DNA from 3 places in the Mesorhizobium sp. M0047 genome. Region 2 is predicted to be linked to each of the others. Evidence: predicted binding sites of a transcription regulator. Region 2 holds the regulator's gene; each other region holds the start of a gene.
The links. Region 2 encodes LexA, which represses DNA repair genes until DNA is damaged. Its sites were predicted from a motif close to TGTTCNNNNTGTGTTCNG; they were not measured.
Positions count from the first base shown of each region.

Region 1 (3,277 bases), on a different contig from region 2:
CTCCATCGAGCGGATCAGTTCCTTCAGGTTCTCCAGCCGGCCGGGCGCTTCGACCGAGCGGTCGTTCTTCCACATATCGGTGTAGCCGCTCTCTTCGAGAATGGTCTCGGCGAGTTCGGTGTGCGGCGTGGTTTCCAGCGCCTTCTGCCAGCGCTCGAAATTGGCGGCCACTTCGCGCAATGCCGCGCGCGGCTTCGGCTTCAACTCGTCGCTTTCGGCGAGTTTTGCCGCGGCTTCCAGCATCGGGATGCGCAGCGCGCGAGCGGTGTCGTGGATCTGCCGGATAGTGGCTTCGCCCAGGCCGCGCTTCGGCACGTTGACGATGCGCTCGAAGGCGAGGTCGTCGGCGCCTTGCGCCACCACGCGGAAGAAGGCCAGCGCATCGCGGATTTCCATGCGCTCGTAGAAGCGCGGGCCGCCGATGACGCGGTAGTTGAGACCGAGCGTGACGAAGCGGTCCTCGAACTCGCGCATCTGGAATGAGGCGCGGACCAGGATCGCCATGTCGTTGAGATTGTGCTTTTGGCGCTGGTAGGCCTCGATGGTCTCGCCGACGGCGCGGGCTTCCTCCTCGGAATCCCAGGCGGCATGGACATGCACCTTGCCGTCCTCCGGCTCGTCGCGGTCGGTGAACAGCGTCTTGCCGAAGCGGCCCTCATTGTGGGCGATGAGGTGGGAGGCCGCGCCCAGTATGTGCGCGGTCGAGCGGTAGTTGCGCTCCAGCCGGATGATGGTGGCGCCGGGGAAATCCTTGTCGAAGCGCAGGATGTTGTCGACCTCGGCCCCGCGCCAGCCATAGATGGATTGGTCGTCGTCGCCGACGCAGCAGATGTTTACGGTGGCGCTGCGCTGATATCCCTCCCCCTTGAGGGGAGGGTGGCCGGGCGAAGCCCGGTCGGGTGGGGTCCTCGCGGCAGTGCTCGACGTTCTGGAGGTGCCTTCTGCGGCGACCCCCTCCGCCCGCTTCGCGGGCACCTCCCCCTCGAGGGGGGAGGACTGCGGCCGCTGCGCCAAAAGCCGCAGCCACATGTACTGGGCAGTGTTGGTGTCCTGATACTCGTCGACGAGGATGTATTTGAAGCGCTTGTGATATTCCTTCAGCACATCCGGATTGGCGCGGAAGATGCGGATCGGGTGGCACAGAAGGTCGCCGAAATCGCAGGCGTTCAGCGTCTGCAGCCGCGCCTGATAGGCCTTGTAGAGTTCGCGGCCCTTGCCGTTGGCGAAGGCGCGGGCGTCGCCCTCGGCGATGTCGGCCGGGCCTTGCCCCTTGTTCTTCCAGCCGTCGATCATCTGGGCGAATTGCTTGGCCGGCCAGCGCTTGTCATCGAGGCCCTCGGCCTGGATCAATTGCTTGATCAGCCGCACCACATCGTCGGTGTCGAGGATGGTGAAGTCGGATCTCAATCCGGCGAGTTCCGCATGGCGGCGCAGCAGCTTGACGCCAATCGAGTGGAAGGTGCCGAGCCAGGGCATGCCCTCGACATTGCCTTCGCCGATCAGGACGCCGATGCGGATCTTCATCTCGCGGGCGGCCTTGTTGGTGAAGGTCACCGCCAGGATCTGCGAGGGGAAGGCCTTGCCGGTGGCAAGGATGTGAGCGATGCGGGTGGTCAAGACGCGGGTCTTGCCGGTGCCGGCCCCGGCCAGCACCAGAACCGGACCTTCGGTGGTTTCCACAGCCAGCCGCTGTTCCGGGTTGAGCCCTTTCAGGTAGTCGGGCGCATTGTTGTGACCGCTGCGGGCAGCCATGGCGCGCGCGGCAATGCCCGACGGGGCCGAAGGCCGCGCATTGGGTTCGTCGAAAAAAGGCATGTCTTCGGAAAAGCCGGACATTGCCCCGAATGTAGTGATTCGGGAGCGAAAGACCAGAAGTGTCTACGTTTTGTTCCGGTAAAGTGCCTGATATCGCTGTTCAGGCCTCGCGGTAACCGAGAGCGACGAAAAATCGATGTCCGAACGAGCGCGCCTCGTCGGTTATCACGGTGCCGACACTGCTGGAAAACCCTGATGCAGGCAAGATGGATTTCTACCTCGGCGTGTGCTCCGCGCTTGACAGGCGCGGCGGGCAGGAGAAAGTGGGCCCAGGGCAGGAAGGTAACGCCGGTTGCCCAGGGCCGCGTGTGAGAGCGCGCAACAGTCGAAGGAGTATCATCTTGGCTGTCACCATCACCTCCCTCATTCTCCTGCTCATCGGCCTGGCGCTCGGCGGCGGCGGCATCTGGTTGGCGTCGATGGGCGGCAGCTGGTATTACATCATAGTCGGCCTCGCATTCCTGATCACAGCCTGGCTGCTTTACCGGCGCAGGTCCACCGCGCTGTGGCTTTACGCGGCGATCGTGCTCTGTACGCTTGCCTGGGCCGTCTGGGAGACCGGGTTCGATTGGTGGGAACTTGGGCCCCGCGGCGGCATCATCGTGCTGGTGGCGCTTTGGCTGCTGACGCCGCGGGCGAGACGGGGCCTTGCCGGTCCCGATGCGCGCGCGCCGCTCATTCTTGCCGTACTGGCATCGCTTGCCGTCGCCGGCTACTCGATGACGGCAGATCCGAAGGACATTGCCGGCGAACTCGGCACCGACAGGGTGATCGCCAACGCCAATCTCGGCAATGATGTGCCGGCCGGCGAGTGGCACTATTACGGACGCACGCAGTTCGGCCAGCGCTATTCGCCGCTCGACCAGATCACGCCGGACAATGTCGCCAAGCTGCAGCCCGCGTGGACCTACCGCACCGGCGACGTCAAGGGACCGGACGATGTCGGCGAGACCACCTATCAGGTGACGCCGCTGAAGATCGGCGACACGCTCTACATCTGCACGCCACACAATTTCGCCATCGCCATCGATGCCGCGAGCGGCAAAGAGAAATGGCGCTACGATCCCAAGATCAAGCTCGACAAGGACCGCCAGCACCAAACCTGCCGCGGCGTGTCCTATTATGCCGATGCGGCCATCGCCGCCGGCCAGCCATGTGCTGCCCGCGTCTACCTGCCGACCTCGGACGCCAGGCTGATAGCGCTCGATGCCGCCAACGGGCAGGTCTGCCCCGCCTTCGCCGAGGGCGGCACGCTGAATCTCTTGGCCAACATGCCCTATCCGAAGTCGGGCTATTATTACTCGACCTCGGCGCCGCTGATATCAGGCGGCAAGATCATCGTCGGCGGCGCGGTCAACGACAATTATTCGACGCAGGAGCCGTCCGGCGTCATCCGCGCCTACGATGCTGCCACCGGCAAGCTGCTGTGGAACTGGGATTCCGGCAATCCGGACCAGACGAC
Region 1 is NZ_JAMYUW010000011.1:199,449-202,725, reverse strand. Features, by position in the region: gene NKJ89_RS13675 (ATP-dependent helicase) at 1-1,836, opposite strand, end outside; gene NKJ89_RS13670 (glucose/quinate/shikimate family membrane-bound PQQ-dependent dehydrogenase) at 2,157-3,277, shown strand, end outside.
Region 1: NKJ89_RS13675 (ATP-dependent helicase) is a predicted target of LexA. The motif match lies at 1,876-1,893, and genes of this name have one in related genera.

Region 2 (3,277 bases):
CTTCGACAGCTATTTCGCCGGCATCGGCGGCAGCGGTTTCTTTCTCGGCAATCCAAAACTTGTCGTCACCGATGACGATAACATGCCGTTGGCGGCCCGGCTTTCCTCGGGGATCGAAAAAGCCCGTGAGGCCATTGCCGATCACATCAGGGGCAGCGTCGGTGGCGCCGAAGGCGAGATCGCCGCGGCGCTGATCGTCGGCGTTCGCGCCGGCATTCCCGATGACGTGAACGAGGCGATGCGGCGTACCGGCATCTATCACATCATCTCCATTTCCGGACTGCACATGGCGCTGGTCGCTGGCACCATCATGGGTTTGCTGCGTGGCGCCTTCGCCCTGTTTCCGGATTTTTCCGCGCGTCGCCCGGTCAAGAAGTATGCTGCGGCTGCCGCACTGTTCTCGATCGCCGCCTATCTTATCATCTCAGGCGTCGTCGTTGCCGCCGAGCGCAGTTTCATCATGCTGGCGGTGATGCTGATTGCCGTTCTTTTTGATCGGACAGCACTGACGATGCGCAATCTGGCGATCTCGGCGATCGCGGTCATCATGGTGTCGCCGCATGAAGTGGTCGGCCCGAGTTTTCAAATGTCGTTTGCCGCGACGGCCGCGCTGGTCGGTGCCTATGCCGGCTGGGCGGATCATCGTGCGGGGAAGGCGAGGCCACCGCCGCCAAAGCGATCCTTGCCCGGCTTCCTGACGCGAAAACTCCTGCTGGCGGCAGCCGGCCTTGCCATGACCTCCATCATCGCCGGCAGCGCCACGGCGCTGTTTGCCATCTGGCATTTTCAGCGTGTGTCGCCGCTCAGCCTGTTCGCCAACCTGGCCATCATGCCTATCGTAACAGTCGTAATGTTCCTGGCTGTCGCCAGCGCGCTGCTGATGCCATTCGGCTTGGACTGGCCGGCCCTCTTTCTGATGGGCAAAGGCCTGACGGTGATGATCGCGATGTCCGGATGGATTTCCGAGCGTTCGCCAGTCGACGCAATCGGTTTGATTTCGCAGCAATCCGTCGTGCTGGTGACGATTGCCTTGGTCATCGCGACGATGGCGACCACATGGTTGCGGCTCGCAGCGCTTCCCTTCGCGCTTGCCGGCCTGTTGACCGTCTCGGATACGCGCGTACCTGACGTGCTGGTCTCGGAGGATGCGAGGCTGGTGGCGCTGCCGATTGGCGGCGGCGAACTCGCGGTCAGCCGGGCCAGGCCGAACGAATTCACCGTCGACAACTGGAAGCGTGCGCTGACGTCCGAAAGCATTATCGCGCCGGAGGTGTTCGACGAAGGCGACGGGCAATTCGACGTCGAGGATGCGGCTGAAATGCCGCCGGGAGCGCCATTCTATTGCACATCAGGCGTTTGTCTCGCCAGGCATCCGTCCGGTGCTATCATTGCCTATGTCGAGGACCGAAAGGACACCTGGAAAGCCTGCGGCTTCGCCGACCTGATCGTCATCAACGACGCGACGGCCTATGACGCTTGTCACAACCCGCTGGTTCTCGTCATCACCAAGCGGCAACTGGCTCGCAATGGCAGTGCTGCCGTCTTCTTCGATCGCCAGTCGGCGACTGCGCCGGCAACGGTCAGCTTTGCGGTGGGTAAGCCCTACCGGCCTTGGCACGTGCAACGCAAGTTTTCGCGCGAGGCGAGGGGCCTGCCGCCCTTCAAGAGACCGGACAAGCCCGTCGTTAAACCGCAGCTGCCTCAGTAACGGCGGATCAGGCCGACAAGCTTGCCTTGCACCTTGACCCGGTCTGGACCGAAAATCCGTGTCTCATAGGCCGGATTGGCGGCTTCGAGAGCAATCGAGGCACCCTTGCGGCGAAACCGCTTCAGCGTCGCTTCCTCTTCATCCACCAGCGCCACGATGATTTCGCCAGGGCTCGCCGTATCGGCGTTGCGGATGATGACGGTGTCGCCGTCGAAGATGCCGGCCTCGATCATCGAGTCGCCCTTGACCTCCAGCGCATAGTGCTCGCCTCCCATGATCATGTCCGGCGGCACCGAGATCGAATGGGTCTGGTGCTGGATGGCATCGATCGGCACACCGGCGGCGATGCGCCCCATCACAGGGATCGACACGGCGGAGACCACGTCGTCGTCATTGCCGGCTGAAGGCATCCGCGAAGACGCCGGCTTGATCTGCCGGCCAAGGCCGCCCTGGCCGACGCTGGCCTGACCAAGACTGCCTTGGATGACGCTTGGCGAGAATTTTTTTGCGGCGTTGAGGCCGGGCGCGATCGAATCCGGCAGCCGCAGCACTTCCAACGCGCGTGCCCGGTTGGGCAGCCGGCGAATGAAGCCGCGCTCTTCCAGTGCCGTGATCAAACGATGAATCCCGGATTTGGAGGCAAGGTCGAGCGCCTCCTTCATCTCGTCGAAGGATGGCGGAATGCCGCTTTCCTTCAGGCGTTCATGAATGAACATCAGCAGTTCGTGTTGCTTGCGTGTCAGCATGGCGGCCCCCAGGGTACCTAAAACCAGAATCAGAAAACAAACCCAGAACAAACACTATATGTTCCAGTTGTGTTCTGCAACCGTTTAAAGTTTAATGAATCTGTTAAGGCCGCTGAAATTATTTGGCGCGCGCCAGCGCGCTTGGGTGATCACGGCATGCCGTCACAAGGCGCTTTCCGGCATTGAAATTGTTATGGTTAATGGGCTGCCGCCCATCGTTGGCCCAAGCTTTGGCATGAGCTGCCCATGGATCCGCGACGGGGCATTTCCAGCCTTCCATGCGTTCGTCTGCCGTGAACGAAACGAAGCCAAAATGCCAACCTTGGTTAATTTGTTGATGCCAGTGTTGGCCAGCAGCGGCAACCGGATTTGTGCACTGGAAATTCGTCCCTCCATCATCCGACCAAGAGGCAACGATGCGACAACAGTTGGGACGACTGCGTCAGGTCACGGCCTCCTTGACGGCGAAACGCTGGTCCTTCCATGCATCCGTTCGCAGAATGTCTTCCAGCACCTCGACCGCCAGCCACACGTCCTTGTAGCCGACATAGAGCGGCGTAAATCCGAAACGGATGGTTGACGGCGCGCGGAAGTCACCGATCACTCCGCGCTCGATCAGCGCCCGCATGATTTGATAGCCATGATCGTGAACGAACGACACCTGGCTGCCGCGCCTGGTCGCGTCGCGGGTGCTCTCCAGCGTGAGGCCATAGGCGCCGCACTTCGCTTCGACGAGCTGGATGAACAGTTCGGTCAGCGCGACGCTTTTCTTTCGCAATGCCGCCACGTCGACGTCGTTCCAGATTGCGAGCGCACCTTTGAG
Region 2 is NZ_JAMYUW010000041.1:42,413-45,689, reverse strand. Features, by position in the region: gene NKJ89_RS28580 (ComEC/Rec2 family competence protein) at 1-1,708, shown strand, start outside; gene lexA (transcriptional repressor LexA) at 1,702-2,454, opposite strand; gene kynU (kynureninase) at 2,897-3,277, opposite strand, start outside.

Region 3 (3,277 bases), on a different contig from region 2:
GTGTGATCGTAGCGGTCTTGGCCAGCATAGCGGAGGCAGAGCAGTATTTCTCGATCGAAAGATCGATCGCCCGCTTGACCTTGTCGCTGGAAAGAGCCCGACCCTTGACCACGAAATGCATATGGATGCGGGTGAAAACCCTGGGCTCGGTTTCGGCTCGGTGGGCGTCTAGTTCGACGATGCAATCCTCGACCGCTTCGCGGCCTTTCTCGAGAATATGGACGACATCATAGGCCGAACAGCCGCCGGTCCCGATCAGCACCAGTTCCATCGGGCTCGGGCCCGGCGTCCTGCCTTCCGGCCCGGGCGCGGTTCCTAGTACGACCTTGTGGCCGCTACCGGACTCGCCGACGAAGGTGCGCTCCTCGACCCATTTTACGCGTGCTTTCACCTGACATTTCCTTCCACTCGAGTTCATCCGCCTCAAGAATTAAATCGGATCACGGGCCGGCTCGCGCGACGCCAAAGACGACGTCGTGCATGACCCTGCCCGGCAACAGGGTGAAGATGCCGGCGCCAATCAACGCGAAGACGTAAAGCGAAATCATGACCTTGCGATGCTTGGCGACGCGCTGATTATGGGCGTGCCACACGGCCAGCGGCACGGTGACCAGCACCAGGATCGACAGGAAATGGATAGGACCGAAAGGGCCGATGAGGCGGATCTGATGAATCCAGAAACTCGAGACCGCGATGACCAGCATCAGCGCGGCCCAGACATAGCCCGCGATGCGGTGGCGCGGGGTTCCCTTCGGCAGCATCAGCTGCGTGGCCCCTATCGCCAATGCGGCGAAGGCTGCAAAGGCATGCCAGGGTATAGGAGATGGCGCGGCAAGCAGCGGGTCCAGCGACATTGCCCTCTCCGTTGGTTGCTTTCTTTACGATCGATTTGTCGTCAGAACGGGATTTCGTCATCCAGTTCGCGCGACGAACCGCCACCGCCGCCGCTCTTGGCACCGCCGCCACCGCGATTGAAGCCTTCGCTCGGGCTGGACTGGCCGAAATCGGAACCACGGCTGCTGCCACCACCGGCATAGCCGCCGACCTGTCCGCCCTCACCCTGCCCGCGTGCGTCGAGCATCTGCAGCTCACCACGGAACTTCTGTAGCACGACTTCCGTCGTGTACTTGTCGGCGCCGGTCTGGTCCTGCCATTTGCGCGTCTGCAGCTGGCCCTCGACGTAAACCTTCATGCCCTTCTTCAGATACTGCTCCGCCACCTTGGCGATGCCCTCATTGAAGATGACGACGTTGTGCCACTCGGTTTTTTCCTTGCGCTCGCCGGAATTCTTGTCGCGCCAGCTTTCCGACGTCGCGATGCGGATGTTGACGACCGGTTCGCCCGAGTTCAGCCGGCGGATTTCAGGATCCGCACCGAGATTGCCGACCAGAATGACCTTGTTGACGCTACCCGCCATGATATTTCTCCGCTCATCCGAACCAATTTTTGTCGCAGCACCTTACAGGCTGCCGACGTCAGCCGCCTGCTAAGGCTGCCTTTTCCCACAAGGTTTTTGTTCTCTTTTCGTTCTATTGTATGTACGACGTTCTGTCAATGTTTGTCAGCAAGACGTAGTGTCCCGGTCCGAGATTTTCCATGAAATCGGGAATGGATCGGGACGACCAAATGAAGTTCGTGGCCCATGAGGACCAGCAGCGCGAGCAATGGCGAGCAGGTGTGGAAACGCGTATGCATGTGTCAGCCAGCAACGGTGCATCGCAACTTTGCATATTCGAACAATGGGTCGAACCCACGGTCGGTGCCCCAACGCATTGGCATCCCGTAGAGGAAGTGCTGACCGTCATCGCCGGCAGGGCCGAGATGTGGATCGACGATGAGCACCGCGTCCTGACACCGGGCCAGTCTCTGGTCGTTCCCGCAAACAGGAAACATGGGTTCAAGAACGTCGGCACCGGAACGCTTCATATTCACGCCGTGCTCGCATCGCCGATCTTCGAGGCGACGTTTGATGGACCTGTTGGGGCAGTGAGGCGCTGGCTTCCGGCAGTCTCGTGAAAACAGCGCTTGCCAAATCAATAAGTGTAGACTTATGCTTTGGCCATGATCGAAGCAGAGATTTTCCGGGCCCTGGCCGACCCGACGCGCCGAGCCGTCTTTGAGCGGCTCGCCTCTGGCGAAATGACGGTATCGGAATTGCGCACCGGCATGACGGTGTCGCAACCGGCGGTATCGCAGCATCTGGCGGTGCTGCGCGGCGCCGGCCTGGTGGTCGAGCGCCGCGCCGGCCGCAACGCCTATTACCGCGCCGACCCGCAAGGGCTCGCCCCCTTGCTCTCCTGGATCGAACGCTACCGGACCTTCTGGCCGGAACGCATCGAAAGACTGAAGGCGGTTTTGAAGGACATGGACCAATGAAAAACGTTCGATCGATGAAGGCCGATAGCCATCGCGAGATCTCTCCCGATGCGATCGAATTCGAGTATGACCTTGCCGAGCCGCCGGAAAAGGTATGGCGGGCTCTGACCGTGCCGGAGTTGCTCGCCGCCTGGATGATGCCGAACGACATCAGGCCGCAGACCGGCAATCGTTTTGCCTTCGCCGGGCCGGACGCAGCGATCGAATGCGAAATTCTCGACGCCGAGCCGGAGAAGCTGCTGCGCTATTCCTGGCGGGAGCAGCCAGGCGACGCCGCGCGACAGGATAGCCTCGACAGCGCATTGGACAGCATTGTCACCTTCACACTTGCCCCTACAGTTTCCGGCGGCACCCATCTGCGCATTGTCCATGACGGCTTCGCCCGCAAGGCAATGCCCGCGGTCGCCATGGCGGGCGCCAACTGCCGGCTTTCACTCGACGCAACCGATTCACGCAAGCCAATCGCCGCAAACACGCCTCGCCTCTTGTTGCGTGCAGCCTGAACAGGACAATGGAGAGAAGATCATGAGCGGTGTTGCCAGTCTGGTGCCGATGGTCATCGAGCAATCGAGCCGCGGCGAACGCGCCTTCGACATCTTTTCGCGGCTGTTGCGCGAACGCATTGTCTTCATCAATGGCGAGATCAACGACGACATCTCTGCGCTGGTCTGCGCACAGTTGCTGTCGCTGGAATCGGACAATCCCGACAAGGAGATCTCGCTCTATATCAACTCGCCGGGCGGCGTGGTGACCAGCGGCTTCGCCATCTACGACACGATGCAATACATCAGTTGCCCGGTCTCGACCGTGTGCATGGGCTTTGCCGCCTCGATGGCCTCGTTCCTGCTGATGGCAGGAACGGCCGGGCGTCGTATCTCACTGCCGAACGCCACCATCCTGC
Region 3 is NZ_JAMYUW010000029.1:12,396-15,672, reverse strand. Features, by position in the region: gene NKJ89_RS24000 (OsmC family protein) at 1-391, opposite strand, end outside; gene NKJ89_RS23995 (DUF2306 domain-containing protein) at 441-854, opposite strand; gene NKJ89_RS23990 (single-stranded DNA-binding protein) at 896-1,417, opposite strand; gene NKJ89_RS23985 (cupin domain-containing protein) at 1,597-2,016, shown strand; gene NKJ89_RS23980 (ArsR/SmtB family transcription factor) at 2,062-2,376, shown strand; gene NKJ89_RS23975 (SRPBCC family protein) at 2,373-2,879, shown strand; gene NKJ89_RS23970 (ATP-dependent Clp protease proteolytic subunit) at 2,902-3,277, shown strand, end outside.
Region 3: NKJ89_RS23990 (single-stranded DNA-binding protein) is a predicted target of LexA. The motif match lies at 1,515-1,532, and genes of this name have one in related genera.